2 regions of the Serratia sp. PL7 genome follow, and region 1 is predicted to be linked to the other one. Evidence: riboswitches for the same ligand, from Rfam matches in the RefSeq annotation. Region 1 holds a riboswitch; the other holds the start of a gene.

What was found. Region 1 has a riboswitch for FMN ahead of ribB (3,4-dihydroxy-2-butanone-4-phosphate synthase). Riboswitches for the same ligand answer to the same signal wherever they lie in the genome.
Region 2: another riboswitch for FMN. It lies ahead of ribB (3,4-dihydroxy-2-butanone-4-phosphate synthase); the one in region 1 lies ahead of ribB (3,4-dihydroxy-2-butanone-4-phosphate synthase).

What each region holds. Positions count from the first base shown of each region.
Region 1 is NZ_CAMFLB010000003.1:154,895-170,388, reverse strand. It holds gene hldE (bifunctional D-glycero-beta-D-manno-heptose-7-phosphate kinase/D-glycero-beta-D-manno-heptose 1-phosphate adenylyltransferase HldE) at 1-1,077, shown strand, start outside; gene ubiK (ubiquinone biosynthesis accessory factor UbiK) at 1,139-1,414, opposite strand; FMN riboswitch at 1,562-1,722, shown strand; gene ribB (3,4-dihydroxy-2-butanone-4-phosphate synthase) at 1,832-2,485, shown strand; gene N6G83_RS18870 (alkaline phosphatase) at 2,539-4,071, opposite strand; gene ygiD (4,5-DOPA dioxygenase extradiol) at 4,397-5,179, shown strand; gene N6G83_RS18860 (glutathionylspermidine synthase family protein) at 5,228-6,388, opposite strand; gene N6G83_RS18855 (DUF1190 family protein) at 6,392-7,054, opposite strand; gene N6G83_RS18850 (glycerol dehydrogenase) at 7,408-8,508, shown strand; gene dhaK (dihydroxyacetone kinase subunit DhaK) at 8,560-9,630, shown strand; gene dhaL (dihydroxyacetone kinase subunit DhaL) at 9,640-10,272, shown strand; gene dhaM (dihydroxyacetone kinase phosphoryl donor subunit DhaM) at 10,284-11,714, shown strand; gene dhaR (dihydroxyacetone kinase operon transcriptional regulator DhaR) at 11,711-13,660, opposite strand; gene hasF (multidrug efflux transporter outer membrane subunit HasF) at 13,811-15,328, opposite strand.
Region 2 is NZ_CAMFLB010000022.1:68,675-84,168, forward strand. It holds gene lldP (L-lactate permease) at 1-805, shown strand, start outside; gene lldR (transcriptional regulator LldR) at 802-1,584, shown strand; gene lldD (FMN-dependent L-lactate dehydrogenase LldD) at 1,601-2,740, shown strand; gene N6G83_RS42820 (multifunctional CCA addition/repair protein) at 2,769-4,004, opposite strand; gene N6G83_RS42825 (TIGR04211 family SH3 domain-containing protein) at 4,113-4,730, opposite strand; gene N6G83_RS42830 (inorganic triphosphatase) at 5,009-6,316, shown strand; gene glnE (bifunctional [glutamate--ammonia ligase]-adenylyl-L-tyrosine phosphorylase/[glutamate--ammonia-ligase] adenylyltransferase) at 6,364-9,201, shown strand; gene hldE (bifunctional D-glycero-beta-D-manno-heptose-7-phosphate kinase/D-glycero-beta-D-manno-heptose 1-phosphate adenylyltransferase HldE) at 9,581-11,011, shown strand; gene yjeH (L-methionine/branched-chain amino acid transporter) at 11,112-12,365, shown strand; gene ubiK (ubiquinone biosynthesis accessory factor UbiK) at 12,395-12,670, opposite strand; FMN riboswitch at 12,818-12,979, shown strand; gene ribB (3,4-dihydroxy-2-butanone-4-phosphate synthase) at 13,091-13,744, shown strand; gene zupT (zinc transporter ZupT) at 13,803-14,570, opposite strand; gene ygiD (4,5-DOPA dioxygenase extradiol) at 14,778-15,494, shown strand, end outside.

The sequences.
Region 1 (15,494 bases):
CTCGACTTCGAAGAAGGCTTCTCCAACGTTGATCCACAGCCGATGCTGGAGCGTATTCAGCAGGCGCTGCCGCAGATCGGCGCGCTGGTGCTGTCCGATTACGCCAAGGGCGCGCTCAGCCAGGTGCAGGGCATGATCCAACTGGCGCGCGCCGCCAAGGTGCCGGTGCTGATCGATCCGAAAGGGTCCGATTTCGAGCGCTATCGCGGCGCGACGCTGCTGACGCCGAACCTGTCCGAGTTCGAAGCGGTGGTGGGCCACTGCAAGGATGAAGCGGAATTGGTGGAACGCGGCATGAAGCTGGTGGCGGATTTCGAGCTGTCGGCGCTGCTGGTTACCCGTTCAGAACACGGCATGACGCTGTTGCAGCCGGGCGTTGAACCGCTGCACTTGCCGACCCAGGCGCAGGAAGTGTTTGATGTGACCGGCGCCGGCGACACCGTGATCGGTGTGCTGGCCGCCTCGCTGGCCGCCGGTAACTCGCTGGAAGAGTCCTGTTTCCTGGCCAACGCTGCCGCCGGCGTGGTGGTGGGCAAGCTCGGTACCTCCACCGTGTCACCGATCGAGCTGGAAAACGCGGTGCGTGGCCGCGCCGAAACCGGTTTTGGCGTGATGACCGAAGCGCAGTTGAAGCATGCCGTCGCGCAGGCGCGTCAGCGCGGCGAAAAAGTGGTGATGACCAACGGCATCTTCGACATTTTGCATGCCGGCCACGTCTCTTATCTGGCCAACGCCCGCAAGCTGGGCGATCGCCTGATCGTGGCGGTGAACAGCGATGCGTCGACCAAGCGCCTGAAAGGGGAAACACGCCCGGTCAACGCGCTGGAGAACCGCATGATTGTACTGGGCGCGCTGGAAGCGGTGGATTGGGTGGTGCCGTTCGAAGAGGACACGCCGCAGCGCTTGATCGCCGACATTCTGCCGGATCTGCTGGTGAAAGGCGGCGATTACAAACCGGAAGAGATTGCCGGCAGTGCGGAAGTGTGGGCCAACGGCGGCGATGTCAAAGTGTTGAACTTTGAAGACGGCCTGTCGACCACCAACATCATCAAAGCGATTAAAGACGGGCGCGGCTAACGCCGGGTAATCTAAAGAACAAGGGCGCGCGGTTCATACAGGTGCGCGCCCTTGGCGGGAATTATTCGTCTTCCTGCTTGGCTGCCGGCGCCGTGCTCAGTTTGCTTTCCAGCTCGGCCATGCGCTGTTCCAACAGCGCCAGCTTCTCGCGGGTGCGCAACAGCACCTGAGTCTGCACGTCGAACTCTTCGCGGTTAACCAAATCCAGGCGGGTCAACTGCGATTGCAGGACCTGACGGATTTTTTTCTCAACGTCTTCCCCGAATTCACGAACGCCTTTAGGCATGGACTCATGAACCTGGCGTGCGATTTGTTCGATTTTTTTCGGGTCAATCATGGCGTATCCCTTTCAGAGTTTAATAGCTGCCGCTTAGTGTAATGCGAGTTGCCCGCCGGATAAACACCATTAAGCGCATTCGCCGCGCGTGGCCGAATTGTGCTTTTGCCAATTGCCCTGTCTATCCATTAGCGTTATAGTCATCTTGCTTATTCTCAGGGCGGGGTGAAAGTCCCCACCGGCGGTAAATCACCTTCTACGGTGAAAGCCCGCGAGCGCTCAGCCAGCCTGTAAAGGCCGGTTAGAGGTCAGCAGATCCGGTGTAATTCCGGGGCCGACGGTTATAGTCCGGATGGGAGAGAGTAACGGTATCTGCCGGGCATGCGCCCGCTTGCGTTATTTTTTTAGCTATTGCTAGCTACTCCTCAAGATCGCCCTGGTTCTGGTAATCCATAATTTTTAATGAGGTTTTTTACCATGAATCAGACGCTACTTTCAGACTTCGGCACGCCGACAGAACGCGTTGAACGCGCGATTGACGCACTGCGCAACGGGCGCGGCGTAATGGTGCTCGATGATGAAAATCGTGAAAACGAAGGTGACATGATCTTCGCCGCGGAAACCATGACCGTTGAGCAGATGGCGCTGACCATTCGCCACGGCAGCGGTATCGTGTGCCTGTGCATCACCGAAGAACGCCGTCAGCAGCTTGAGCTGCCGATGATGGTGACCAACAACTCCAGCCAGTTCCAGACCGCCTTCACCGTGACCATCGAAGCGGCGCAGGGCGTGACCACCGGGGTTTCCGCTTCCGATCGCCTGACCACCATCCGCGCGGCGGTGGCAGACAGCGCCAAGCCGAGCGACCTGAACCGTCCGGGCCACGTGTTCCCGCTGCGTGCGCAGCCGGGCGGCGTGCTGAGCCGTCGCGGCCACACCGAAGCGACCATCGATCTGGTCTCCATGGCCGGTTTCAAACCTGCCGGCGTGCTGTGTGAACTGACCAACGACGATGGCAGCATGGCGCATGCACCGGAAGTGATTACCTTCGCCAAACAGCACGACATGGTAGTGCTGACCATCGAAGATCTGGTGGCCTACCGCCAGGCGCACGAGAAAAAAGCCAGCTGATAGCCGGCCGCTTTCAACGATAAAAAAGCCGCGTTACGCGGCTTTTTTTGTGGCTACCGTTTTGACAGGCGTTCGCCGATGCGGCTGGCGTAATTCATCACGTGGAAGGTGTAGTTCTCCTCAACCGTACCCTGGAACAGATGCGCCCAGGGGCCGATGGCGTAGATGCCGAGATCTTCCCCGCCGTGCGTCTCGCTTTTCAGCGGCACCAGTGCCGGCTGAATAAAGTCGGGCGCGGTGGTTTGCTCCATGGTCAATGCCGGGCGCTCGGCCAGCGGGATTGTGCCGCCGGGGCCGTTGGCGAAACCGAGGGTGGTGTAGGGCTTGCCGTCGCTGCCCAGCCGAGGTTTACCGTCGACGCCGACGGAAATGCCGAGGATAGGATTGCCGCGCTTGGCATAGCCGGCGATGGTCAGCGTGTGGCTGTGATCGCCGGTCACGATCACCAGCGTTTCGTCCAGGTTGACCTTGCCGACGATGGTTTTCACCGCCTCGTTCAGGGCGACCGCGTCGCTCAGCGTACGGTAGGCGTTACCGTTGTGGCTGCCGTGATCGATGCGTCCACCCTCCACCAGCAGCAGGTAGCCTTCGGGGTTCTTGGCCAGAATATCGATGGCCTTGCCGGTCATCTCTGCCAGTGAAGGTTCTCCCGCCGCGTCTTGCCGTCGATCGTGCTCGAAGTTCATGTGTGATGGCTCGAACAGGGCCAACAGGTGGTCGACCTTACCCGGCTCGATTTTATCGAACTGTGCCTGATTCCATACGTATTGCCCACGCTCGCCGTAGCGCTGCAGCCAGGCCTGCGTCAGGTCGCGGCCATCCTTTCTGGCGCCTGTTTTGCCGGGATATTCCGGATCGCTCACGCTGTCGGGCAGGAAGTTGGCGCGCCCACCGCCCATCGCCACGTTCAGGCCGTTGCCGTATTTCATTTCCACCAGCTGGCGCGCGATGTCGCGGCAGCCTGCGGCCAGGGCGTCCGCCGGCATTTTGGCGTCAGACTCCCAGTCGCGGTTGGCGATATGGGCATAGGTGGCGCCCGGCGTGGCGTGGGTAATGGTCGCGGTTGTCACGGCGCCGGTGGCCATGCCGAGCGTTGCGGCCATCTCCCAGAGCGTGGTGACGGCCTTGGTTTGCTGATCCTCGCAATTGTTGAGGGTGGCCGTATGGTTGAGGCCCATCAGATCGTTGATGGTTTTGACGCCGGTGGTCATTGCCACCGCGCTGGGCGCGGAGTCGGTGATTTGGGCGTCGGCGGAATAGGTTTTGGCCGCCGCCAAATAGGGGAAGGCTTCCCAGGCCAGCACGTTGGACTCGCCATCCACGCCGCGCTGCTGCCCTTCAAAAATGCGGGCGGCGGTCACGGTGGAAAATCCCATACCGTCACCGACCACCAGAATGACGTTTTTGGCGCGGTTGGTGTTTGGCGTCTGCTTCAGCCGCTGTTGCAGCTGGGCTTGCGCCTGAAGGAAGTAAGGGTCTTCGCGCTGCGTCAGCGGCGCGTTGTCCACCGCGCCGGCGGCGACTGCCCCGGTGGCGAACAAGGTCATGGAAAGCGCCAGGCGGGTTGCCAGTGTGAGTCTGAACATGAATTCCTCCTTGGTGAGACGTGATTCCCGTAGCGCCGACGGGCTGCCAACACCCTGTCGACTGAAGGAGGAGTGTATAGATCGCGTTAACAAAGAGTACATAAATTGTTCACAAATTAGATCTGTGTGGCAGTAATGCCATGGTATTCACGTTGATTATTAATTATTTGAAAAATATGCATTTTTTAACTTTTTGTTTGCCAGTCTATTTTTCCGGCTTTTATTTCAAATTTATTGAATATCTTCATCACGGTTATCCGGCTGTGTTGCTGCGTCAAAGCGCGTAATGTAGCGGCATAGCACAATTTGAACTGAGGATCCCACTATGAACACCTCTCGTATGCCGGCACTGTTTCTTGGCCACGGTAGCCCTATGAACGTGCTGGAAGACAACCGTTACACCCGGGCATGGCGTGCGTTGGGTGAGTCATTGCCGCGGCCGAAGGCGATCGTGGCGGTTTCTGCGCATTGGTATACCCGTGGCACTGCGGTCACTGCGATGGAAAAACCCAAAACCATTCACGACTTCGGCGGGTTCCCGCAGGCGCTGTTTGATACCCGTTATCCGGCGCCGGGCTCTCCCGCGCTGGCCACGCAGCTGCAGCACATTCTGGCGCCGGTGCCGGTAACGGCGGATCTCGGCGAGTGGGGGTTGGATCACGGCACCTGGGGCGTATTGATCAAGATGTATCCCAATGCCAATATCCCGGTGGTGCAGCTCAGCGTCGACGGCACTCAGCCGGCGGCTTACCACTATGAGCTGGGCCGCAAACTCGCGGCGCTGCGGGATGAGGGCGTGATGATCGTCGCCAGCGGCAACGTGGTGCACAACCTGCGCATGGTGAAATGGCAGGGCGATACCAGCGCCTACCCGTGGGCGGAATCGTTCAATAACTTTGTCCGGGATAACCTGCGCTATCGGGGCGACAACCACCCGCTGGTGGATTTCATGCGCCATGAGGGCGCGGCGTTGTCAAACCCGACGCCGGAACACTATCTGCCGTTGCTGTACGTGCTCGGCGGCTGGGATGGCAAAGAAGCCATCAGCGTGCCGATCGACGGTATCGAAATGGGGGCGCTGAGCATGCTGTCGGTGCAGGTGGGGTAAAGAAAAAACGCCGGTCAGAGACTGGCGTTTTTGTCTTCAGCAGGGCGATCAGCCGAGGATGGTGTGCGGATAGAAGCGCGATAGATCCTGCGTGATCAGTTCGCGATCTTCGCGCAGGCCGATGCCGCAGGGTTGATCGTTCACCAGCCAGCTGCCGATCAGCGTGTAGCTGTCTTCGAACTTCGGCAGCGGATGGAACTGCTGCACGATCATGCCTTCTTCGCCGTATGGCCCATCGACGCGCGCCACTTCCTGACCGTTTTCGACGATCTGGATATTGGCGCCTTCGCGTGAGAACAGCGGTTTGGTGACGTAATGATCCATCGGCGGATGATCGTCTTGCGCGAAATAAGCCGGCAACAGGTTAGGGTGGTTAGGGAACATTTCCCACAGCAGCGGCAGCAGCGCCTTGTTGGAGATGATGCTCTTCCAGGCCGGCTCCAGCCAACGCACGCCGGCGTCTTCCAGCTTGGTGGAGAACATCTCGCGCAGCATGAATTCCCACGGGTAGAGCTTGAACAGGTTGCCGATCACCTGATCCTGCAGATCGGTAAACTGGCCTTTCTCGCCAAGACCAATCTCTTCCATGAACAGGAACTCGGTCGGCAGACCGGCTTCCTGCGCGCAGTCCTGCAGATATTGCACCGTGCCGCGATCTTCTTCGCTGTCCTGGCAGCAGGCCAGGTGCAACAGGCCGAAGCCGTGATGCGCTTTCAGCTCGGCGAAACGCTCGATCAGCTTCTCCTGCAGGCTGTTGTACTGATCCGATTCCGGATCCAGCTTGCCGGCGTTGATCTGGTCTTCCAGCCACAGCCACTGGAAGAAGGCCGCCTCATACAGCGAGGTTGGCGTATCGGCGTTGTTCTCCAGCAGCTTCGGCGGGTTGACGCCGTCGTAGGCCAGATCGAGACGCGAATACAGCGACGGCTGGTTGGTGCGCCAGGAACTGCGCACGAACTCCCAGGTGTGTTTCGGAATGCAGAACTTGGCCATCAGCTCATCGCTGCCGACCACCTTTTCCACCACCTGCAGGCACATCTGGTGCAGCTCGGCGGTGGCGTTTTCGATCTCTTCAATCTGCGCCAGCGTGAACTGGTAATAGGCGTCTTCACACCAGTACGGCTCGCCGTACATGGTGTGGAAACGGAAACCGAACTCGGTCGCTTTTTCACGCCAGTCCGGGCGCTCGGTAATAGCAATACGTTTCATGCATCAACCGCCCATGCTGCGAGAGCCGGAGTTGGAAGTGGCGCTGCTGCGCTGCATGCTGGTCTGCTTGGCCACGGTCTCGCCGAAACCACCGCGGGTCACGGTGTTGGTGACCGCAGGCTTTGGCGCCATGGCGGTTTTCGGCACCGTCATGGTGCGGCCGCCGGCGGTGGCCGGGCCGTAGCTCTTGCCGCTGGCGTCGACAAACTTGCCGTTCGCCGGGCTGGCGGCGTTCTTGGAAGTGAACAGTGGCTGCTGCGCGAAGCCGGAACCGCCCATCAGGCGGCCCATCATGTAGCCCGCCATCAGCGGCATCCAGAAGCTGCCGCTGCTTTGCGATTCCGCCGCCATGCCGGCCTGTGCCGGCGCTTGGGTGCACTGCGCTTCGCCGAACTCGGCGACGCAGTCTTCGCGGGTGGCGTATTTCGGCGCGGTTTTCGCCGCTTCTTGCAGGGCGTTGTTGTAGGAGGTGGTGCACTGCTCGCTCATTGAAGGATTGGCGCGCGAACAGTCATCGGCATTCTGATACAGGGAGACCGTTTCATCGCTCTTCTCGCAGCCGGCCAGCATAAAGACGGCGCTGATCGCCAAGGCCACGGGCGCGACACGGTAGCTGCGCCAGGATTTGCGGAACGTCTCTTGGTTGATGTTTTTTGTCCGTTTCATCGTTATCAATCCCATCATGCGGGCTGTTTTCGCCCTTTCCCAGTAGTGGCGCTAAGGATAGGGGAAACATGGTCAAAATTAAAGCTGAAACGCCCGTAGAATCCACTCTTTACGCAGTTATACGTTGGGGTGTGCGCCAGTTCGCTTTCGCGGCGAAAAAACGCGCGTTGGCGTTTCATCATGAAACGTTATCGCTATGATGATGTTCCATAATGGAACAAAAATCGCGAAGCTCGCCAGGCGGGTGGCAGGCGCTCATAGTCGAAGCACAACAACAAGCCGACGGCGAAGTCGGCGCGTCATCACCTGATATCTGAACGTTACCATCGCCAACTCCCTACAAGGATCCGGTTATGTTGAGAATCATCCAGTCACCAGGTAAATACATTCAGGGCGCCAATGCGCTAGCCGTCGTCGGCGAATACGCCAAATCCCTCGCCGATCATTACCTGGTGATCGCCGACGACTTCGTGATGCAGCTGGCGGGCGACACCCTAATGGGCAGCCTGCAGCAGCACGGCGTGAAACATCACGCGGCCCGCTTCAACGGCGAGTGCTGCCGCAAAGAGATAGACCGGCTCGGCCGCGAGCTGCAGGCCCACGGTTGCCGCGGAGTGATCGGCGTCGGCGGTGGTAAGACGCTCGACACCGCCAAGGCCGTCGCCCACTACCAACGGCTGCCGGTGGTGCTCATTCCCACCATTGCTTCCACCGATGCGCCGACCAGCGCGCTGTCGGTTCTCTACACCGAACAGGGCGAATTCGCCGAATACCTGATCTACCCGCGCAACCCAGATATGGTGGTGATGGACAGTTCCATCATCGCCAACGCGCCGGTGCGCCTGTTGGTCGCCGGCATGGGCGACGCGCTTTCCACCTATTTCGAGGCGCAGGCCTGCTTCGACGCTCAGGCCACCAGCATGGCCGGCGGCAAATCGACGCTGGCGGCGCTCAGTCTGGCGCGGCTGTGCTATGACACGCTGCTGGCCGAAGGGGTGAAGGCCAAGCTGGCGGTCGAGGCCGGCGTGGTAACGGAAGCGGTGGAGCGCATTATTGAGGCCAATACGTATTTGAGCGGCATCGGCTTCGAGAGTAGCGGGCTGGCGGCGGCGCACGCCATTCACAACGGTTTCACCGTGCTGGAAGAGTGCCACCACCTGTATCACGGCGAAAAAGTGGCGTTCGGCACCTTGGCGCAGCTGGTATTGCAGAACAGCCCGATGGCGCAGATTGAAACCGTGTTGGCGTTTTGCCATGACATCGGCCTGCCGATCACGCTGGCGCAGATGGGCGTCACCGGCGACGCGACGGCGAAGATGATGGCGGTGGCCGAGGCCAGTTGCGCCGCCGGCGAAACCATTCACAACATGCCGTTCAAGGTCACCCCTGCGGGCGTGCAGGCGGCGATCCTGACGGCGGACAGGCTGGGCACCGCCTGGCTGCAGCGTCATTGATACCGTTGGGGCGCGGTGCGCCGCGCCCCTGGGCTTACAGAGGAAATCATCGTGAAAAAACTGATTAATCAGGTCGAGTCGGTGTTGGAAGAGCAGTTGCAGGGGCTGGCGGAGGCCCATCCCGAGTTGCTGGTGCACGCGGATCCGGTGTTCGTGACCCGCGCCGACGCGCCGGTGGCGGGCAAGGTGGCGATCCTGTCCGGCGGCGGTAGCGGCCACGAGCCGATGCACTGCGGTTTCGTCGGCGAAGGGATGCTCGACGGCGCCTGTCCGGGCGAGATTTTCACCTCGCCGACGCCGGATAAAATGTACGAGTGCGGTCAGGCGATCGACGGTGGCGCCGGCGTGTTGCTGCTGATTAAGAACTACACCGGCGACGTGCTCAACTTCGAAACCGCCACCGAACTGCTGCACGACAGCGGCGTCGCGGTGGCGACGGTGCTGGTGGATGACGACGTGGCGGTCAAAGACAGCCTGTTCACTGCTGGGCGACGCGGGGTGGCCAACACCGTGCTGATGGAGAAACTGCTGGGCGCCGCCGCAGCGCGCGGCGACGATCTGGACAGCGTGGTGACGCTGGGGCATCGCATCAACAACCACGGGCATTCGATTGGCATTGCGCTGGGTGCCTGTACCGTCCCCGCCGCCGGCAAACCGTCGTTCACCCTGGCGGAGAACGAGATGGAGTTCGGCGTCGGCATTCACGGCGAGCCGGGCATTGCGCGCCGCACGTTCACCACGCTCAACGCGGCGGTGGACGACATGTTCCATACGTTGATCGACCACGGCCACTATCAGCGCACGATCCGCGTCTGGGATCGTCAGCAGGGCGAGTGGCGCGACGAGATGCAGACCAAGCAGCCGCTGACGCGCGGCGATCGGGTGATCGCGTTGGTCAATAACCTGGGTGCCACGCCGCTGTCCGAGCTGTATGGCGTCTACCATCGATTGGCGGAGCGTTGCGCCGAGGCGGGCATCATTATCGAACGCAACCTGGTGGGTTCTTATTGCACCTCGCTTGATATGCAGGGCGTGTCCATCACGTTGTTGAACGTGGACGACGAGCTGTTGTCCTTGTGGGATGCGCCGGTGAAAACGCCTGCGCTGCGTTGGGGTTGCTGAGGAGGAATTATGGCGTTGACCAAACAACAGGTCGTCGATTGGCTGATGCGTTGCGGCGAAGTATTCAGCCGGGAGCGCGATTTTCTCACCCAACTGGACACCGAGATCGGCGATGCCGACCACGGTCTGAACATGAATCGCGGTTTCAATAAGGTGGTGGAAAAGCTGCCGTCGGTGGCGGACAAGGATATCGGCTTTATCCTGAAAAACACCGGTATGACGCTGCTGTCGAGCGTGGGCGGCGCCAGCGGTCCGCTGTTCGGCACCTTCTTCATCCGCGCGGCGCAGGCGGCGAACGCCAAGCAAAGCCTGGATCTGGTGGAGCTGCATCAGGTGATGCAGGAAGGGGTGGAAGGCGTGGTGATGCGCGGTAAGGCGGAGCCGGGCGACAAGACCATGTGCGACGTCTGGTGGCCGGTGGTGGAAAGCCTCGGCCAGTCCGCGCAGCAGAACCTGAGCGTGGCGGAGGCGCTGCAGCGCGCCGCCGACAGCGCCGAGCGGGCGGTGGAGAGCACCATTACCATGCAGGCGCGTAAAGGGCGGGCCAGTTACCTGGGCGAGCGTAGCATCGGCCACCAGGATCCCGGCGCCACTTCGGTGATGTTGATGATGAAAACGCTGGCCGAGGTCGCCGGCAGTTAGCAGGAGGCGAGATGATTAATATCGTGGTGGTTTCGCACAGCGCGTTGCTGGCGCGCGGCGTTGAGCAGTTGGCGCGGCAGATGATGCGCGGTGACGGCTGCAAACTGGCGCTGGCGGCGGGCGTGGATGACGAGCAGCACCCGATCGGTACCGACGCGGTCAAAGTGATGGAGGCGATCGAAGCGGTCGCCGGCGGCGACGGCGTTCTGGTGCTGATGGATCTGGGCAGCGCGCTGCTCAGTGCCGAAACCGCGCTCGATCTGCTGGACCCGGACCTGGCCGCCAAAGTGCGGCTGTGCGCGGCGCCGCTGGTTGAAGGCACCCTGGCGGCGGTGGTGGCCGCCAACTCCGGTGCTTCGCTGGAACAGGTGGTGGCGGAGGCGCAGGGGGCGCTGCAGGCCAAGCAGGCACAGCTGGGTGAGGCTTCACCGACGGCGAAAAGCGTGGCCTTGCCGCTGGCGCAGGGCAAAAGCGTAACCTGGACGGTGCAGAACCCGCACGGGCTGCATGCGCGCCCGGCGGCGCGGCTGGTCGAGACGCTGGCGCCGTTCAAGGCCGAGCTGGTGCTGGAGAAGCAGGGGCAGTGCGTCGATCCGCGCAGCCTCAATCAGCTGGCGCTGCTGCAGGTGCGTCACGGCGACACCGTTCGCCTGATTGCCGACGGTGCGCAGGCGGACGAGGCGCTGGCGGCGTTCAAAGCGCTGGCGGAACAACATTTCGGCGAGACGGTCTCCGAGCGGCAGCAGCCTTCGCTGCACGGTATCCCGGTGGCGGAAAGCGTCACCAGCGGACCCGTGTTCCAGGCCCACAGCTTCTGGCCGCCAACCGCCGATCGGCGTATCGGCGCGGACGAGGTGCTGGGCGAACAGCAACGCCTGCGGGAGGCGTTACAGCACACGCTGAGCGATCTGAACCGGCTGGCGGAACGCACCGGCACGCTGATCGGCAAGCCGCAGGCGGCGATCTTCGGCGCCCACAGCATGCTGCTGGACGATCCGGATCTGCAGCAGGCGGCTTACACCCGCATCGCGCAGCAGCTGTGCTGCGCCGAGCAGGCCTGGCGGCAGGTGCTGGGGGCGATCGCCGAAGAGTACCGTGAGCTGGATGACGACTACATGCGGGCGCGCGAATTGGACGTGCGCGACATGCTGCGCCGCACGCTGTGCCATCTGCAGGGGCTGCCGTTACCGGCCATGGCGCTCGCAGAACCGTCAATATTGGTGATGGACGAGTTGATGCCCTCGGAGGTGGTGATGCTCGACAGGCGGCTGGTGCTCGGCATCTGCCTGAGCGGCGGCAATGCCCTGTCGCACAGCGCCATTCTGGCGAAGGCGATGGGCATTCCGATGGTGGTCGGCATGCAGGATTGCCTGAGCAAAACCCGCAGCGGGCAGAAGGCGATGCTGGACGCCGCGCGCGGGGTATTGCAGCTCAGCCACTAGGCACGCAGCTTGAACTGGCGGATGTCGATCCCGTGCTGTTTGATCTTCCGCCACAGCGTGGTGCGGCCGATGCCCAGCAGCTGCGCCATCTCCGTCACCTGGCCACGGCTGACGGTCGCCGCGCGCAGGATCGCCTGGCGTTCCATGTCCATCAGCGTCAACAGCGGTGCGCCGGGCTGCGGATCGCTTTCCAGCAGCGACGGCTGGCCGAGCAGGTGCGCCGGCAGATCCGCCAACTGGATGTGGTGGCCGTGGCAAATCATTGCCGCGCGCTCCACCACCCCTTTCAGTTCCAAATCGTTGCCCGGCCACAGATAAAGCGCCAACTGGGCCATCACCTCGTCATCGACCCGGAAGCGACACTGAAAATGCAGCTCCAGCGTGCGCAAATGGTGTTTGACCAGCAGCGGAATATCGCTCAGCCGCTGGCGCAGAGGCGGGATCAGGATTTCGAACGCCTGCAGGCTGTAAAATAGCTGGCGGCGGAAACGGTTTTGCTGCACCAGCAGCGGCAGATCGGCGGCGCTGCCGGCGATCACACGCACATCGACCGGGATCACCCGGCTGGAATTGAGGCGGATCACCACGCCGGTTTTCAACACCTGCAGTAGCGCCGACTGCATCTCCGCCGGCAGGTATTCGATCTGTTCGAGGTACAGCGTGCCGCCGTTGGCCAATTCGAATTTACTGAGCTGGCCCGCCTCTTCTTCGCTGGCGTCGTTGCCCAGCAGCTCACGCAGCCCCTGCGCCTGCGTCAGCAGCTGGCAGTTGAGGGCGATATACGGCCCGGCGGCGCGTTCGCCGGCGTTGTGGATAGCCTGGCTGAGCAGCTCTTTGCCAACGCCTTCTTCCCCGCGCAACAGGATCGGATGCTGGCCTTTGGCCGCCTGCTGCCCGTAACGGATCAGTCGCCGCATTTCCAGCGAAGTGGAGGGCATCTGTTCGAAGCTGTGGCTGACGCGCCCCAGCTGGCTGCTGACATACTGGCGCAGCCGTTCGAGCGGGTGCAGCAGGGCGATGAAACTGCAGCGATCGCCGTCGAAAATCGGCTTGAGCGTCAGCAAGGCGGCGATAAATTGTCGCTGACTTTCGAAGGTGACTTCGACGTGTTGCAGCGGTTGGCGATCGGCGATGGCGCGCTTGAGCAGCGCGGGCAGCGTCAACAGCTGCGTCAGCGGCTTGCCCTGGCTCTGCTGTTCGTCCAGCTTCAGCAGGCCGGCGGCGCGCTGGTTGATGTATTGCAGGTAGCCGCGGTGATCCCAGGCCATGACGCCGTCGTCCACGCCGTCCAGCAGGCCGTAAAGCTGATTCAGATGGCGGTTGGATTCCGCCAGCAGGCCGTCGGCGTTCAGCGAGTTACCGATTTCGCGGGCGATGGCCAGCGTCAGCGACAGATCGCCGGCGGCGCAATCGGCCAGCAGGCAACCCAGGGCGATCGAGCCGCGCTGGCGGCCGCTGTTGTCGTAGACCGGCGTGGCGCAGAACGACCAGCCGTGCAGCGCCCGGCGCACATGCTCTTCACCGCTCACCCGTACCGGGTGGCCTTCCGCCGCCGCCAGCGCCGGAGCATTGGTGCCGATCTGTCCCTCGGCCCAGTAAGCGCCGGGGGCGAATCCCAGTTGCTGCAAATGCTCCCAGGTTTGGGCGTCGCCGCAATGCCACAGCGTGCAGCCGCTTTCGTCGAGGATCAGCAACAGACAACGTCGCGGCTCCATGTATTCGCAGGCGTCTTCCAGCGCCGCCTGGCCAAGCGTCAGCAGATCGTTCTTGCGGCGGCAAATCGATTCGAAGGTGGCGCCCTGAGCGCGGTGCGGTGCCTGCCAAACGTCTGGCTGCATCAGGCTGCGGCAGCGCAGCCAGGAGGCGTAAACGGCTTGTGTCGGGCGCAGCGGCGGCGGCAGTTCACCGTCGTTAATCAGCCGCTGCCAGCGTGAATCGTTGTCCATCGAACCTCATCCAGACTGCGAAAACGAGAGTGAAGATGATACCACCTGGTGTAGCGGCGGCTGTGAGGCGGTGGGCAGAAGTGGGGAAATCGGGGCAAAAAAAACGGGGCGCGGCGCAGGCCGGACCCCGTGTTTATCAACGTGCGCGCATCAGTTACGGAATGGGTTGCCGCTGTTGCGAGCCGGTTGGCTGGTGGTAACGGCCGGCGCGGATACGCGAGTGGCCGCCGGTGCCGGCGCCGCGGTTTGTTGCATCGGCGCATTGTCCTGATAACCGTCCGCATAGGCGTCCTGCGCGCGGTTTTGCGGTGCGACGGCGTCAGGCGCGGTCGACACCGGTTTGCCCAACGCGCCATTCAGCAGCAGCAGATCGTTCTGGTTCAGCGTGCCGAGCGCCGACTTGATGTTCAGCTGGTTGATCAGATAGGTATAACGCGCGTCGGACAGTTGACGTTTGGCGTTATACAGGGTGGTGGTGGCGTCCAGCACATCGACGATGGTGCGGGTACCGACCTGATAACCGGCTTCCATCGCGTCCAGGGAGCTCTGCGCGGAGATCACCGCCTGTTTGTAGGCGTTGATGCTGCTGATCGAGGCGTTAACGTTGTTGAACGACGAACGCACGGTCTGCACCACGCTGCGGTGGGAGCTTTCCAACTGCTCACTGGCGCCGACGAAGCCGTACTGCGCTTGTTTGACCTGCGAGTTGGTCGCGCCGCCGCTGTATAGCGGCAGGTTGAAGCTGATGCCGACCTTATTTTGGCCCGCATCGGAGTCGCTGTAGCGTGCGGCATTCGCGCCGCCGGTGTTGGAGCCGTTGTATTTGGTATTGCTGATGCCGGTCGACGCGCTGACGTCAATCGTCGGCATATAGCCAGTTTGGGCTGCGCGGATTTGCTCACGCGCCAGATCCTGGCTCAGACGGGCGGACAGCAGGCTCAGGTTGCGCGCTTCCGCTTCTTTCAGCAGGTTGTTCACCGCTTCCGGGCGCTGGGTACTGAAGCGATCGGTATTCAACGAGGCCAGCTCTGGGTAGAAGGCCCCGGTCACCTGGCGCAGCGTTTCCAGCGCGTTATCCAGATCGTTGCGGGCGGAGACTTCGGCCGCCAGCACGGTATCATAGTTCGAACGGGCGTTCTGCACATCGGTGATCGCCACCAGGCCCACGTTGAAGCGTTGGGTGGTTTGATCCAGCGTGCGGTAGACCGCGTCTTTCTGCGCCTGGGTATAGGACAGCGTGTCGATCGCTTTCAGCACGTTGAAGTAAGCGGTGGCGGTGTTGAGAATCAGCGACTGCTCTGCGGTCTGGAAGGTGACGTCGGAGATGCCGGCGGTCTTTTCCTGCAGCGTCAGCTGGCGCCATTTCGACATGTCGAAGAGGGTTTGCGTCAATGCCAGCGAACCGCTGGTCACGTTGCTGTTAACGCCATTGCTGTCACGATAACCGTTGGTGTAATCGTAACCTGCGGTTAAACCGAGCTGCGGCAACAGCGGGCTGCGCGCTTCATTGATCTTTTCGAATGCGGCGTCGCGGTCAGCAGCACTTTTGCGCAGATCCGGGTTACTTTCCCTGGCCTGTTTGTAGACCTGCAGCAGGTTCTCTGCCTGGCTCATTGCACTGAAGCCGCCCAGGCTCAGTCCGATAAGAAGGGGGAGCAGTTTCTTCATTTGCATTCCTTGTTGTGCAGCAATATTGCTATGTTAGCGCTGACGATAGACGAAATAGTTGCCGATTCTAGCAGAGTCTGCGGTACGCATCAGGTGGCTGAATGTGCCATATCACGTAACTTTTACCTTTCAGACCGCCCATTTACCTTGGCGTACTGCCCCGGTC
Region 2 (15,494 bases), on a different contig from region 1:
CGTCGACCAAACGCTGGTGCAGCAACACTATGCTTTAGGGCAGATTATTCGCGCCTGGATGCCGTTTATTTTCCTGACTGCTACGGTCACCTTGTGGAGCATCCCGCCGTTTAAAGCGTTGTTCGCTCAAGGTGGTGCGCTGTACGATTGGGTACTCTCTATTCCGGTGCCTTTTCTGGATAAGCTGGTCGCCAAAATGCCGCCGGTGGTGGCAAACATCACGCCTTATGCCGCCGTTTTCAAACTTGACTGGTTCTCTGCCACCGGCACCGCCATTATGGTTGCTGCGATCGCCTCGGTGATTTACCTGCGCATGAAGCCCAAAGATGCGCTCACCACACTTGCTGAAACGCTAAAGGCGTTGATGCTGCCCATCTATTCCATTGGCATGGTGTTAGCCTTTGCCTTTATTTCTAACTATTCCGGCCTGTCGGCAACTTTGGCGCTGGCATTGGCGCATACCGGCAGCGCGTTCACCTTTTTCTCACCGTTCCTTGGCTGGTTGGGCGTATTCCTGACCGGCTCAGACACTTCGTCCAACGCGTTGTTCGCCGCTCTACAGGCCACCACAGCCCAGCAAATTGGCGTTTCGGATGTGCTGTTGGTTGCGGCTAACACCACCGGCGGAGTCACAGGCAAAATGATCTCACCACAGTCTATCGCGATTGCCTGTGCCGCCGTGGGGTTGGTGGGGAAAGAATCTGACCTGTTCCGCTTTACGGTAAAACACAGCCTGATTTTCACCTGTATGGTGGGGGTTATTACAACGCTTCAGGCTTACTGGCTAACATGGATGATCCCATGACCGTAAATCTTCAACCTACTTATCCACTACGCTCGGCCGATCGTTTGGTTGAGCGTATCAAGGTGATGATCCGCGAGCGCCAACTGGAAATGGGGATGCGCTTGCCCGCCGAGCGCCAGTTGGCTAACGAGTTGGGCGTCTCGCGTTCCTCTTTACGTGAGGCGATTCAAAAGCTGATTGGTGAAAAAACGCTCACTAGCCGACGTGGCGGTGGAACCTATGTCTGCGACGAGCTTTCCCCCTGGTCGGAGCAATGCATCGTGGAGCCGCTGAGACCCTTGGTTGCCGACGATCCTGACTATCGTTACGACATTCTGGAAGCTCGGCACGCCATTGAGGCAAGCACCGCCTGGCACGCGGCAATGCGCGCCACCGCCGCAGACAAAGAGAAGCTACAGGCGTGCTTTGACGCCATGTTGGCGCTTCAGGAGAGCGATCATCCTGAACTTGCCGCTCAGGCGGATGTGCGCTTCCATTTGGCAATTGCCGAGGCTTCACACAACGTGGTGTTACTGCAAACCATGCGCGGTTTTTTCGATTTGATGCGCTCCTCCGTCATGCATAGCCGCCAGCGTATGTACACCCAGCCGACGATCTTCACCCGGCTGACTGAACAGCACGAGGAACTGCTGCTGGCGATCCTGGCAGGCGATCCTGAACGGGCGGGTAAAGCGGCCAAATCTCATCTGGGATTCGTGCATTCCACCATTAAAAATCTGCATGAGGACGAGGCCAGGCAGGCGCGGATTACCCGCCTTCCTGATGACAATTCACCGTAACAAGGGAGATCGCTTGATGATTATCTCAGCAGCCACGGACTATCGCGCTGCGGCACAACGTAAACTGCCGCCGTTTCTGTTTCACTACATCGATGGCGGCGCTTATGCCGAACACACTTTACGGCGTAACGTGGAAGATCTGGCTCAGGTCGCATTGAGGCAGCGTGTTCTTAAGAACATGTCGGCACTCAGCCTGGAAACCAAACTGTTTAACGAAACTTTGGCGATGCCCGTCGTCCTTGGCCCGGTAGGGTTGTGTGGCATGTATGCCCGCCGTGGCGAGGTGCAGGCTGCAAGGGCCGCAGAGCAACAAGGCATTCCGTTTACGCTTTCCACCGTATCGGTGTGCCCAATCGAAGAGGTGGCGCCGGCCATCAAGCGGCCCATGTGGTTCCAGCTGTATGTGTTGAAAGATCGTGGATTCATGCGTAATGCCTTGGAGCGGGCGAAAGCCGCGGGCTGTACCACCTTGGTATTCACCGTGGATATGCCGACACCAGGCGCTCGTTACCGCGATGCGCATTCGGCAATGAGTGGCCCCTATGCCGCCCAACGGCGGTATTGGCAAGCCGTGACCCATCCTGCCTGGGCGTGGGATGTTGGCCTGAATGGGCGCCCGCACGATCTGGGCAATATTTCCGCTTACCTCGGAAAGCCCACCGGATTAGCAGATTATATCGGGTGGCTGGGGGCCAACTTTGACCCTTCGATTTCATGGAGTGATTTGGAATGGATCCGTGATTTCTGGCAGGGGCCGATGGTGATAAAGGGCATTCTCGACGCCGACGATGCGCGTGATGCCGTACGCTTTGGTGCCGACGGCATTGTGGTTTCTAACCACGGTGGTCGCCAACTGGATGGGGTGCTCTCTTCTGCTCGTGCGCTGCCAATGATTGCCGATGCGGTGAAGGGCGATATCACCATCCTGGCAGACAGTGGGATACGCAGCGGATTAGACGTGGTGCGCATGATTGCGCTCGGGGCGGATAGCGTATTGTTGGGGCGAGCCTATGTTTATGCCTTGGCAACCTCAGGCCAGGCGGGGGTGGAAAACCTGCTCGCTTTGATCAAAAAAGAGATGTGCGTAGCGATGACGCTCACGGGGGCGAAAAGTATTGCCGAAATCAGCCGTGATTCGTTGGTGCTGGAGGGGTAGGTAGGGGCGCATACTGCGCCCGTTTTACTTAAGGATGAGGTTCTTGCTGCTTCTTCCAGTCCGCCAACGCCTGCTGGCGGCGGCGTTTGACCTCGTCGCGGATCGCCAACCCTTGCAGGCCACTTTCCACCACCTCTTTGACAGAAACCGCGTTGGCGACCTGATAGGCCTGGCGCAGGTAATCGCCCTGCGGATAAGGGTTGTTTTCAAAACCGGTGCGCCCGCGGGCATCGGCTTCGCTGGTGAGGATCATCTGCTCTAGCCGCTGCGGTTTACGCCACACGTCGATGGCATCAAACAGTTTTAACAGCGTTTCTGGCCGCAGTTTATTAACCGTGTGGATCAGGTCGTGATACTCCGCCACCAGCTTCGCCAGTTCACGTACTGGATTAGGCACTCGCAGCCGTTGGCAAAGCTTCTCAACCAGCCTGACGCCCGCAGGGCCATGGCCATAGTGATGTGGCCAGAGTTCTTGTGGCGTGATGCCTTTACCAAGATCGTGGCACAGCGCTGAGAAACGGATATCCACCTCTGGACTGAGCTGGGTGGCAATCGCCAGCGTCATCAGCGTGTGTATGCCGGTATCAATTTCCGGATGCCATTTCTCTGGGGCAGGAACGCCAAACAGGGCGTCGATTTCCGGGAACAACACTTTCAACGCTCCGCAGTCGCGAAGCACCTGGAAATACACCTGCGGGCTCTGGCTCTGTAACGCCTTCTCGGTCTCTTTCCACACGCGTTCCGCCGTCAGGGAGGCCAGTTCACCGCTTTCGGCCATCTGCTGCATCAGCGCGCTGGTTTCAGGGGCGACGGTAAAGCCCAAGGAAGCAAAGCGGGCGGCAAAACGCGCTACGCGTAACACTCGCAGCGGATCTTCGCCAAACGCGTCGGAGACATGGCGCAACAGGCGGGCGTCGAGATCGGCCTTGCCGTTATAGGGGTCAACCAAAACTCCATCATCACCCCGCGCCATGGCGTTGATGGTGAGGTCGCGCCGCAGTAGATCCTCTTCCAGCGTCACGTCTGGGGCGGCGTAGCAGGTAAATCCGGTGTAACCCTGTCCGGATTTACGTTCGGTGCGGGCCAGCGCATACTCCTCATGAGTTTGCGGGTTGAGGAATACCGGAAAGTCTTTACCCACCTGCTGATAGCCAAGAGCCAACAGATCGGCAGGCGTTGCGCCGACCACCACCCAGTCGTGATCCACTACCGGTAAGTTGAGCAGGGTGTCACGGACGGCACCGCCGACCAGGTAAATTTTCACGGTTTAACTCCTATCAATAGCTCTTTTGATCAGATTACATCAATTGGGCAGTGGATGCGTCAGGCAATAAAAAAGCGCCCGTAGGCGCTTAAACTGGCGGAACGGTAATCAGTTCATCCAGCGATTATTCTTGCGGCGTGGGATCAGATGCGGCAACACCAGACCGAGCAGCAAACCAACGCCGGCAACGCCGCCGCCGTACATAAACCATTGCAGAATAATGGTGCGCTGTTTGTCGTCAAGTTGCAGATTCACCGCATTCACCTTCTTCTGTGCCACAACCAGCTGATTTTTCAGATCCTGGTTTTCCTGCTGCAGGCCGCTGATGGTGCTGTCGCTGGCGGCCACCTTCTGCTGCATCTCGGCGGTGCGCTGGTTCCAGCTATTATCAATATTGGCCAGCTTGTCGGTCAGGGTTTTCACCTGCTGTTCCAGCTCTGGCACCTGGGTGCGCAGGCTTGGCGTCTGGCTAAGCTGATCCATCGGGATCCAGACGCTGCGTCCTTTGGAATCGCGGATCTGGCCGTAGCTGGTGCTATCATTGACGCTCAACAGCGTGACTTCTTCACCGGCATTCAAGGTGCCGACGATACGGTATTGGTTACCTGGGCCGCTATGGACATAAGTATTTAATTCATCGGAGATATAGCGTTTATCTTCGGCATGTGCGCCCCAAGTGATGCTAAAACTTAGCACGGCAAGGCAAATCAGGCGTAATTTCTGCATTATGTCATCGTTTCTGCGTGGATTTATGGAACGATAGTAGAGCGTTCAGTCTGACGGCGCAACGCCAAAACCGGAATGGGAACTATCTTACTATGCTAAATCCCATCAGTTGCGCAGCTTTCTATAACGTAACAGGTTTTTTCTGCAGTTGGCAGAGTCAAGTCAGGGGGAATCGCGGTAAGATACTCTCACTGTGCGTCGTCGGGCTGAGTGCGGCCGGCAGACTCCGCCGCCGTGAAGACTCACGCGAATGCCTAACCTATTGGTGTAAAAGAACTATGAGCGTTGAAATAGAACTGAAGTTTATTGTTTCCCCCGCAGCGATTGCCAGCCTGCCGGAGCGGATTGCCGCCTGGCCGAATCAGCATTCTGCGCCACAGAAGCTGACCAATATCTACTATGAAACCGCCGACAACTTCCTGCGCAACCATGATATGGGCCTGCGTATCCGCGGTTTTGACGATAGCTATGAAATGACCATCAAAACCGCCGGTTCGGTGGTGGGTGGGCTGCACCAGCGGCCGGAATATAACGTCGCCATCGCCAAACCCGCGCTGGCGCTGAAAAAATTCCCGGCGGATATCTGGCCGGAGGGCTGCAAGCTAGCGCCGTTGCAAAAGGCGTTGCAGCCGCTGTTCCGCACCGACTTTGTGCGTGAAAAGTGGGTGGTCACTTACGGCGCAAGCGAGATTGAGATTGGCCTCGATCAGGGCGAAGTCCGTGCGGGTGAACTGGCCGAACCGTTATGCGAGCTGGAGCTGGAGCTGAAAAGCGGTGAGACTGCTGATTTGCTGGCATTGGCAGCCGCGCTAGCGGAACAAGGTGGTTTACGCCAGGGCAGCCTCAGCAAAGCGGCCCGGGGATATCATCTGGCGCAGGGCAATGCCGAACGTGAGTTACGCCCATTAAGCGTGTTGAAGCCAGCCCCTAAATCCACGGTAGAACAGGGCATGGTCGCCGCTTTCGAGCTGGCGTTGAGCCACTGGCAGTATCACGAAGAGCTGTGGCTGCGTGGCGATAAGCAGGCACGTCGTGCGGTAATGGAAGCGATCGGACTGATCCGCCAGGCGCTGGTGATCTTTGGCGGATTGGTTCCGCGCAAGGCAAGCACCGATCTGCGCGCCCGGTTGACGGCGTTGGAGCCTTTGCTGGTGGATAAAACCACCCAGCCGCAGGAGCTGTGCTACGGCACGGAGTATCTGCAATGTAAGTTGGCACTCACATCGTGGTTGATCACCGGCGCATGGCGGCCGTTTATCGATGCCAAATCGCAGGCTAAGCTGGATGGTTCATTCAAGCGTTTTAGCGACATCATGCTGGGCCGTAGCGCCGCAGAGCTGAAAGAAGCCTTTACACGCACCCTGAATGAAGATGAATATCAAGAGCAACTGCCCCGTCTGACGCGCCAGGTGTTGGCATTTATTCTGCTTTCTGGTGCCTATCCGGATAGCGAAACCGGGCCGTATATCGACAGCTGGCGCGAGCTGCAATCAGCCATTGCCGAACGTCGGCAGGGTTGGTATGAAGCCAGCCGCAAACAGGCATTATCCCATGCGCCATTCTGGTTAAACGGCGCGGTTCGTTAACTCCAGCGGGCCTGCCGGGCTGCAGGCCACAGAACGGGTCATTCACTATGTTGCCACTCTCTGCTGCGTTACAGCTTCAGGCACAGAACATCGTGCAGCGATTTCAGGAAACTCAGGGCGCGGAGTTGATGCTCAGCGCCGCAGAACAAAGCGTTCTGGCGTCGAGTGATTTTGTCAGCGACATGTTGCTCGGCCATCCTGAATGGTTGGTAACGTTACGCCAGCAGCCGCCGGTGGCCGATGAGTGGCAGCACTATGCCGCCTGGTTGCAGGATGAGCTTGAAGAGGTGCAGGACGAAGCGCAGCTGATGCGTGTGCTCCGTCTGTTCCGCCGTGAGAGCCTGGTGCGCATTGCCTGGGCGCAGGCTCAGCAGCTATGTACCACGCAAGAAACGCTACAACAGCTGAGTGCCCTGGCAGAAACGCTGATCGTTAGCGCCCGTGACTGGCTCTATCAAACCTGTTGCCGCGAGTGGGGCACGCCTTGTAATGCCGATGGCGTGCCGCAGCCTTTGCTGATCCTGGGGATGGGCAAACTCGGCGGTGGCGAACTGAATTTCTCCTCTGATATCGATCTGATCTTTGCCTATCCGGAAAACGGCCATACGCAGGGTGGGCGGCGTGAGCTGGATAACGCCCAATTCTTTACCCGCCTTGGGCAACGGCTTATCAAAGCGTTGGATCAGCAAACCATTGACGGCTTTGTCTACCGCGTCGATATGCGTCTGCGGCCGTTTGGCGATAGCGGCCCGCTGGTGATGAGCTTTGCCGCGCTGGAAGATTATTACCAGGAGCAGGGGCGCGACTGGGAACGCTACGCGATGGTCAAGGCGCGCCTGATGGGGGGGCATGAAGATGCCTACAGCCAGGAACTGCGCAAGACATTGCGGCCATTCGTGTTCCGTCGCTATATCGATTTCAGCGTGATCCAGTCGCTGCGTAATATGAAGGGCATGATTGCCCGCGAAGTGCGGCGGCGGGGGCTGAAGGACAACATCAAGCTGGGTGCCGGTGGCATCCGCGAAATCGAATTTATCACCCAGGTGTTCCAACTGATCCGTGGCGGGCGTGAACCCAGTTTGCAGGGGCGCTCACTGCTGCCGACGTTGCAGGCGGTTGGTGAACTTGGGTTGTTGACCGCACAGCAGGTCGCTGAGCTGAGTAACGGCTACCTGTTCCTGCGGCGGCTGGAGAATCTGTTGCAGGCGATTGCCGACCAGCAAACGCAAACCCTGCCGCAGGACGAGTTGGATCAGGCGCGTCTGGCCTGGGGAATGGATCAGCCAGACTGGCCGTCGTTGATGGCGGTGCTGGAAGAGCATATGCGCCAGGTCCGTGCGGTATTTGATGACCTGATCGGCGACGACAGCCCAGACGTAGGCGAAGATCCCAACTACCAGCATTATCACAGCCTTTGGCAGGATGCGTTGGACGAGAACGAGCTGGCACCACTGACACCCCATCTGGACGAAGAGGCGCGGCGGCAGATGTTGCGTTCCATCGCCGACTTCCGCCACGACGTGGACAAACGCACTATTGGCCCGCGTGGCCGCGACGTGCTGGATCAACTGATGCCACGCTTGCTGGCCGAAGTGTGTTCGCGCGTGGACGCAGCTACGGCTCTGACGCGCCTGACCCAGTTGTTACTGAGCATCGTGACCCGAACTACCTACCTTGAGCTGCTGGTGGAATACCATGCCGCCCTCAGCCACCTGATCCGCCTTTGTGCCGCATCACCGATGGTGGCCAGCCAACTGGCGCGTTATCCGCTGTTGCTTGATGAGCTGTTGGATCCGGCCACGCTGTACCAACCGGTGGCCCCGGATGCCTATCGTAGCGAACTGCGCCAATACCGCCTGCGGGTGCCGGAAGACGATGAAGAACAGCAGTTGGAAGCGTTGCGGCAGTTCAAGCAGGCACAGCACTTGCGCATTGCCGCTGCAGATATCGCCGAGGCGTTGCCGGTGATGAAAGTGAGCGATCACTTAACCTATCTGGCCGAGGCTATCATTGATGCGGTGGTGCAGCAGGCGGGGAAAGACATGGTTGCGCGTTACGGCCAACCAACCCATCTGCATGAACGGGAGGGGTTAGGGTTCGCGGTAATCGGCTACGGTAAGCTAGGGGGCTGGGAACTGGGCTATAGCTCGGATCTAGACCTGGTGTTCCTGCTGGATTGTCCATCAGACGTCATGACGGATGGCGATCGTTGCATCGATGGCCGTCAGTTCTATCTGCGCCTGGCACAGCGAGTGATGCATCTGTTCAGCACCCGCACCTCTTCAGGCATTCTCTATGAGGTGGATGCCCGTCTGCGTCCTTCCGGTGCTGCCGGGATGCTGGTCAGTACCGTCGAAGCCTTTGCCGACTATCAGCGTAACGAAGCCTGGACCTGGGAGCATCAGGCCCTGGTGCGGGCGCGCATCGTGTATGGCGATCCGGCGCTGCACCAGCAGTTCGATGCGATCCGCCGCGAAATTTTGTGCAAACCGCGTGAAGTGAACAAGTTGCAGCAGGAGGTGCGTGAAATGCGCGAGAAAATGCGCAACCATCTGGGCAGCAAACAGCGCGATCTGTTTGATATCAAAGCGGACGAAGGCGGGATCACCGATATCGAATTTATTGCCCAATACCTGGTCTTAGGTTATGCCGCGGGCGAACCGCGCCTGACGCGTTGGTCGGATAACGTGCGTATCTTTGAGCTGATGGCCAATTACGACATCATGCCGGAAGACGAGGCCCAGGCGTTGACCCAGGCCTATGTCACCATGCGTGATGAGATCCACCATCTGGCGTTGCAGGAGCACTCCAGCAAAGTCAGCAGTGAGCTGTTTACCGCCGAGCGTGAGCAGGTGCGTGTCAGTTGGAGTAAATGGCTGGGCTGAGGGGGCATATGGGTTCCCTCACCCTAACCCTCTCCCAAAGGGAGAGGGGACCGATCGAGTGTGTTTGAAATTATAGTGACTCATCTTGGTTGAGGGGGCGATTGAGATTATCGCTTTACTGCCAAACGAGCAGGGGCTATCAACTCCCTCCTACAAAAGGAGAGGTGATCGAGTGTGTTTGAAATTATAGTGACTCACCTTGGCTGAGGAGGCGATCGAGTTTGTTGAGATTATCGCCTTACAGCCAAACGAGCAGGGGCTATCAACCCCCTCTCCCTGTGGGAGAGGGTTGGGGTGAGGGGGCAGTTTTTACGGGTATTGCAGGCTATTATGCTAATATCTGCCGAATTTATTTTTATGACTTGTTTGGAGTTATCGGATGAAAGTTACACTACCTGATTTTCGCCGCGCCGGTGTGTTGGTGGTTGGTGACGTCATGTTGGATCGCTATTGGTATGGGCCGACCAGCCGTATTTCACCGGAAGCGCCAGTGCCGGTGGTCAAGGTTGAAACCATCGAAGAGCGTCCCGGTGGTGCGGCTAACGTCGCGATGAACATCGCCTCGTTGGGTGCCAATTCACGCCTGGTGGGCCTGACGGGGATTGATGACGCGGCGCGTGCGCTGAGCGCCAAGCTCAACGAAGTTAACGTGCGTTGTGACTTTGTCTCGGTGCCGACGCACCCGACCATCACCAAGCTGCGCGTACTTTCCCGTAACCAACAGCTGATCCGCCTGGACTTCGAGGAAGGTTTTTCCAACGTCGATCCGCAGCCGATCATGGAGCGTATCCAGCAGGCATTGCCGCAGATTGGCGCACTGGTGCTGTCGGATTACGCCAAGGGCGCGTTGAGCAAGGTGCAGGGCATGATCGCACTGGCACGTGCTGCGAAGGTTCCGGTACTGATCGACCCGAAAGGCACCGATTTTGAACGTTACCGTGGCGCCACGCTGCTGACCCCAAACCTGTCCGAATTTGAAGCCGTGGTCGGTCATTGTCAGAGCGAAGAAGAGCTGGTGACGCGTGGGATGAAACTGGTGGCGGACTTTGAACTGTCCGCATTGCTGATCACCCGTTCCGAGCAGGGGATGACCTTGCTGCAGCCGGGCCGTGAGCCGTTGCATCTGCCAACTCAGGCGCAGGAAGTGTTCGACGTGACCGGTGCCGGTGATACGGTGATCGGTGTACTGGCTGCCGCTCTGGCTGCGGGTAATACGCTGGAAGAGTCCTGCTTCCTGGCTAACGCCGCCGCCGGTGTGGTGGTGGGTAAGTTGGGTACCTCGACCGTCTCGCCAGTCGAACTGGAAAACGCCATTCGTGGCCGCGCCGAAACCGGCTTTGGCGTAATGACCGAGGCCGAGTTGAAAAAAGCGGTAGCGCAGGCGCGTCAACGCGGCGAGAAAGTGGTGATGACCAACGGCATCTTCGACATTCTGCACGCTGGCCATGTCTCATACCTGGCAAATGCGCGCAAATTGGGCGATCGCCTGATCGTGGCGGTGAACAGCGATGCGTCAACCAAGCGCCTGAAAGGGGAAACCCGCCCGGTTAACCTGCTGGAAAACCGTATGGTGGTATTGGGCGCGCTGGGTGCCGTGGACTGGGTAGTGCCGTTTGAAGAGGATACGCCGCAACGCCTGATCGCCGAAGTGCTGCCAGATTTACTGGTGAAGGGCGGAGACTACCAGCCGCATGAGATTGCTGGCAGTGCTGAAGTCTGGGCCAACGGTGGCGATGTGCGGGTACTGAACTTTGAAGATGGGTTATCCACCACCAATATCATCAAGGCTATCAAGGATGGTCGTGGTTAACTTTATCCATATATCTATACCCTATGGATTTCAAACTGTGGGTAAGCGCAGGTAACAACGCTGCAGCTTGAAAGACGACGGGTAAACAGGGTGGTTTGCAGTGAGTGGACTTAAGCAGGAGCTGAGTTTAGCGCAGGGCGTTGGGCTATTGTCCACTTCACTGCTGGGTACCGGGGTCTTTGCCGTTCCGGCATTGGCGGCGCAGGTGGCGGGCGGCGACAGCCTGTGGGCCTGGCCAATACTGATTGTGCTGGTATTCCCGATCGCTATCGCTTTTGCGGCATTGGGCCGCCATTTCCCCAGCGCCGGTGGCGCCGCGCATTTTGTCGGCCTGGCCTTTGGGCCACGCATGGCAAAGGTAACCGCTTGGCTGTTCCTCTCTGTGATCCCCGTTGGCTTGCCCGCCGCATTACAAATCGCCGCAGGGTTCTGGCAGGCTACTTTGGGTTGGGATGCCAACGGCCTGTTGCTGGTGCAAATTGTCACGCTGGTGGTGATTTGGCTGCTTGGCACACGCAGTGCCGGTTCCAGTGCCAATATTCAGACCTTGATTGCCCTTCTGGTGATAGCTCTGGTGGGGGCTATCTGGTGGCAAGGCGGCATTACTCCATCCCAAATCCCATGGCCTGCGGTCAGCGATATTTCTCCTCCTAATATGTTCCACGCGTTGGCGGTGATGTTCTGGTGCTTTGTCGGGCTGGAGGCTTTTGCTCATCTGGCGACCGAGTTTCGCCATCCAGAGCGGGACTTTCCGCGCGCGTTAATGCTTGGGCTGTTGGTGGCGGGGGCGGTCTATTGGGGCTGTACCGTAGCCGTGCTGCACTTCCATGCTTACGGCGAACATCAGGCGGCGGCCGCTTCGTTGCCGGGGATCGTGGTGCAACTGTTTGGCGAACATGCGCTGTGGATTGCCTGCATCATCGGCTATCTGGCCTGTTTTGCCAGCGTGAATATCTACACCCAGAGCTTTGCCCGCCTGGTCTGGTCTCAGGCCCAGGAAAAGCCTGCTAGCGGTTTAGCCAAACTCTCCGCGGGCCAGGTGCCGGTCAATGCATTGAGCGCGGTGGTCGGTTGCTGTCTGCTGTTCACTTTACTGATCTATACCCTGAAGCTGCCACTGGATACGCTGCTGGTATACGCCAATGGCATTTTCGTGCTGATTTATCTGCTGTGTATGTTGGCGGGTTGGCGGATCTTGCAGGGGCGTTCGCGGTTGATGGCGATCGTTGGCTCCGCGTTGTGCTTGTTATTACTGGTGATTATCGGCTGGAAAAGCCTGTATGCGTTGGCGATGTTGGTGCTGATCTGGTTGGTGCTGCCGCGTAAAACGCAGGCAGTGGTCTCCAAGCAATAAGGGCGCACTGGTGCGCCCCTTACAACAACTTATTCGTCTGCTGGCTTGGCTACCGGCGCGGTATTCAGCTTGCCTTCCAGTTCGGTCAGACGCTGTTCCAGCAATGCCAGCTTTTCACGGGTGCGCAGCAGGACCTGGGTCTGCACGTCAAATTCTTCGCGGTTAACCAGATCCAGACGGGTCAACTGCGCTTGCAGTACCTGACGGATTTTTTTCTCAACGTCTTCCCCGAATTCACGTACGCCTTTAGGCATCGACTCTTGGACCTGGCGTGCGATCTGTTCAATTTTTTTCGGGTCAATCATGGCGTTTCCCTTTCTGATATTTGGTGGCTGATGCTTAGTGTAATGCGAGTTGCTCGCCGGATAAACTATTACCGTATTTGCTGCGCGATCCCTCATTACGCGACCGGATGGCTTGAAACACTAAAGCGATGGGGTTATAGTCGAGATGCTTATTCTCAGGGCGGGGTGCAAGTCCCCACCGGCGGTAAATCACCATTCACGGTGAAAGCCCGCGAGCGCTCAACCTATCTCTCAGGAGTGGGTTAGAGGTCAGCAGATCCGGTGTAATTCCGGGGCCGACGGTTATAGTCCGGATGGGAGAGAGTAACGACACCTGTCGGGCGTATGCCCCGCTTGCGTTATTTTTTTGGCTATTGGCATAGCCACTCCTCAAGATCGCCCTGGTTCTGGTAATCCATAATTTTAATGAGGTTTTTTACCATGAATCAGACTCTACTTTCAGATTTCGGCACGCCGGAAGAACGCGTTGAACGCGCTCTTGATGCATTGCGCAACGGCCGCGGTGTAATGGTGCTTGATGATGAAAACCGTGAAAACGAAGGTGACATGATCTTCGCCGCAGAAACCATGACCGTTGAACAGATGGCGCTGACCATTCGCCACGGTAGCGGCATTGTTTGCCTGTGTATCACTGAAGATCGCCGCCAGCAGCTTGAGCTGCCGATGATGGTCACCAACAACTCCAGTCAGTTCCAGACCGCCTTTACCGTGACGATTGAAGCGGCGCAGGGCGTGACCACTGGCGTATCGGCTAGCGATCGCCTGACGACTATCCGTGCAGCCATTGCAGACGGTGCCAAGCCAAGCGATCTGAACCGCCCAGGCCATGTGTTCCCGCTGCGTGCTCAGCCTGGTGGCGTATTGAACCGCCGTGGCCACACCGAAGCGACCATCGATCTGGTTTCAATGGCCGGTTTCAAACCCGCTGGCGTACTGTGCGAGTTGACTAACGATGACGGCAGCATGGCGCATGCGCCAGAAGTGATCACCTTTGCCAAGCAGCATGACATGGTGGTGCTGACTATCGAAGATCTGGTGGCCTATCGCCAGTCACGCGAAAAGAAAGCCAGCTGAGTTGCTGACTGAAGTGAAAAAGCCGCTGATGAAGCGGCTTTTTTGTGCTTAAAATTCTTTAGCCGATACCGCCGCTTTGCAACAGCGTCAGGCTAAACCCCATCACCGCCATGCCGCACAGCACGCCGTAGCTTGGATTATTGTGTGGGTCGATCTCTTTGGCCAATGGCATCAGTTCATCTACCGACAGTGCCACCATAATCCCGGCCACCGCAGCCATAATCGACGCCATCACTACCGGTGAAACCATCGGGCCGAGCACCAGGAAGGCCAGCACGCCACCCAGAATTTCTGCCATTCCGGAGATCCCAGACCACAGTAGCGCTTTGGTTTTAGAGCCGGTTGCCGCATATACCGGCCCGGCGACTGCCAACCCTTCTGGAATATTGTGGATGGCGACCGCGAGCGCAATGCCCATCCCCAGTTCCAGATCGGCGCTGGCGGTGACAAAGGTGGCAATCCCTTCCGGGAAATTGTGCAGGCTGATGCCAAGCGTCAGCAGCATGGCGGTGCGTTTAAGGTTATGGGGCTTGATGGGTTTTTGCACCAGGTCTTGTGGGTGCTGGTGTGGCAGCATGCGATCCAGCGCAAAGTAGCCTAACAGCCCGAGCATAAACATGCCGTAGCCAAGCATGGGCGACATGCCGACGGTGTGCAGCGCAGCGGGCAGCATTTCCATCAATGAAATTAACAGCATAATCCCTGCGGCAAAGCCGAGCGCAAACGCCAGCAGGCGGTTGGAGGGCTTCTGGCCAATAATGCCGAGCAGGGCACCGACAAAGGTAGCGCCTCCGGCTAACAAGGTCAGGATCAGCGGTACAGACATGCATTCTCCTTGTATGCTAATAATATTTATCAGTTTCTGATACTAACAGAGCCAAGCCATAAATCGAGTGGATTTGGCTGATGGTTTCAATCGTTCCTGCCATTCAAATTTCTTGAAGATCACCATCAGGGTTATCCGGCTGCCTTGGTAAGGCAAACAGCGTAATGTAGTCAGCAGAACACTTGTCACGCTAACCAAGGATATTTTATGACCACCTCTCGTATGCCTGCACTCTTTCTTGGCCACGGAAGCCCGATGAACGTGCTGGAAGAAAACCGCTATACCCAGGCCTGGCGTGCGTTGGGTGAGCAATTACCACGGCCAAAGGCAATCGTTGCTGTGTCTGCCCACTGGTACACTCGTGGGACGGCAGTGACGGCGATGGAACACCCAAAAACCATTCACGATTTTGGCGGCTTCCCGCAGGCGCTGTTTGATACACAGTATCCGGCACCGGGTTCACCAGAGCTGGCGGCAGAGCTGCAAAGCCTGTTGGCGCCGGCGCAGGTGATTGCCGATACCAGCGAATGGGGTTTGGATCACGGCAGTTGGGGCGTGCTGATCAAGATGTACCCGCAAGCCGATATCCCGGTGGTGCAACTGAGCATCGATGGGACTCAGCCAGCGGAATACCACTTTGAGCTGGGCCGTAAGCTGGCGGCGCTGCGCGATCAGGGGATAATGATCGTGGCCAGCGGCAACGTGGTGCATAACCTGCGCATGGTGAAATGGCAGGGGGACACCAGCCCGTATCCTTGGGCGGAGTCATTCAACCAGTACGTGCGTGATAACCTGGATTATCAGGGCGAACATCACCCGCTGGTGAATTATATGCAGCATGAAGGCGCAGCGTTGTCGAACCCGACGCCAGAGCATTATCTGCCGTTGCTGTATGTATTGGGCGGTTGGGATGGTAAAGAGCCG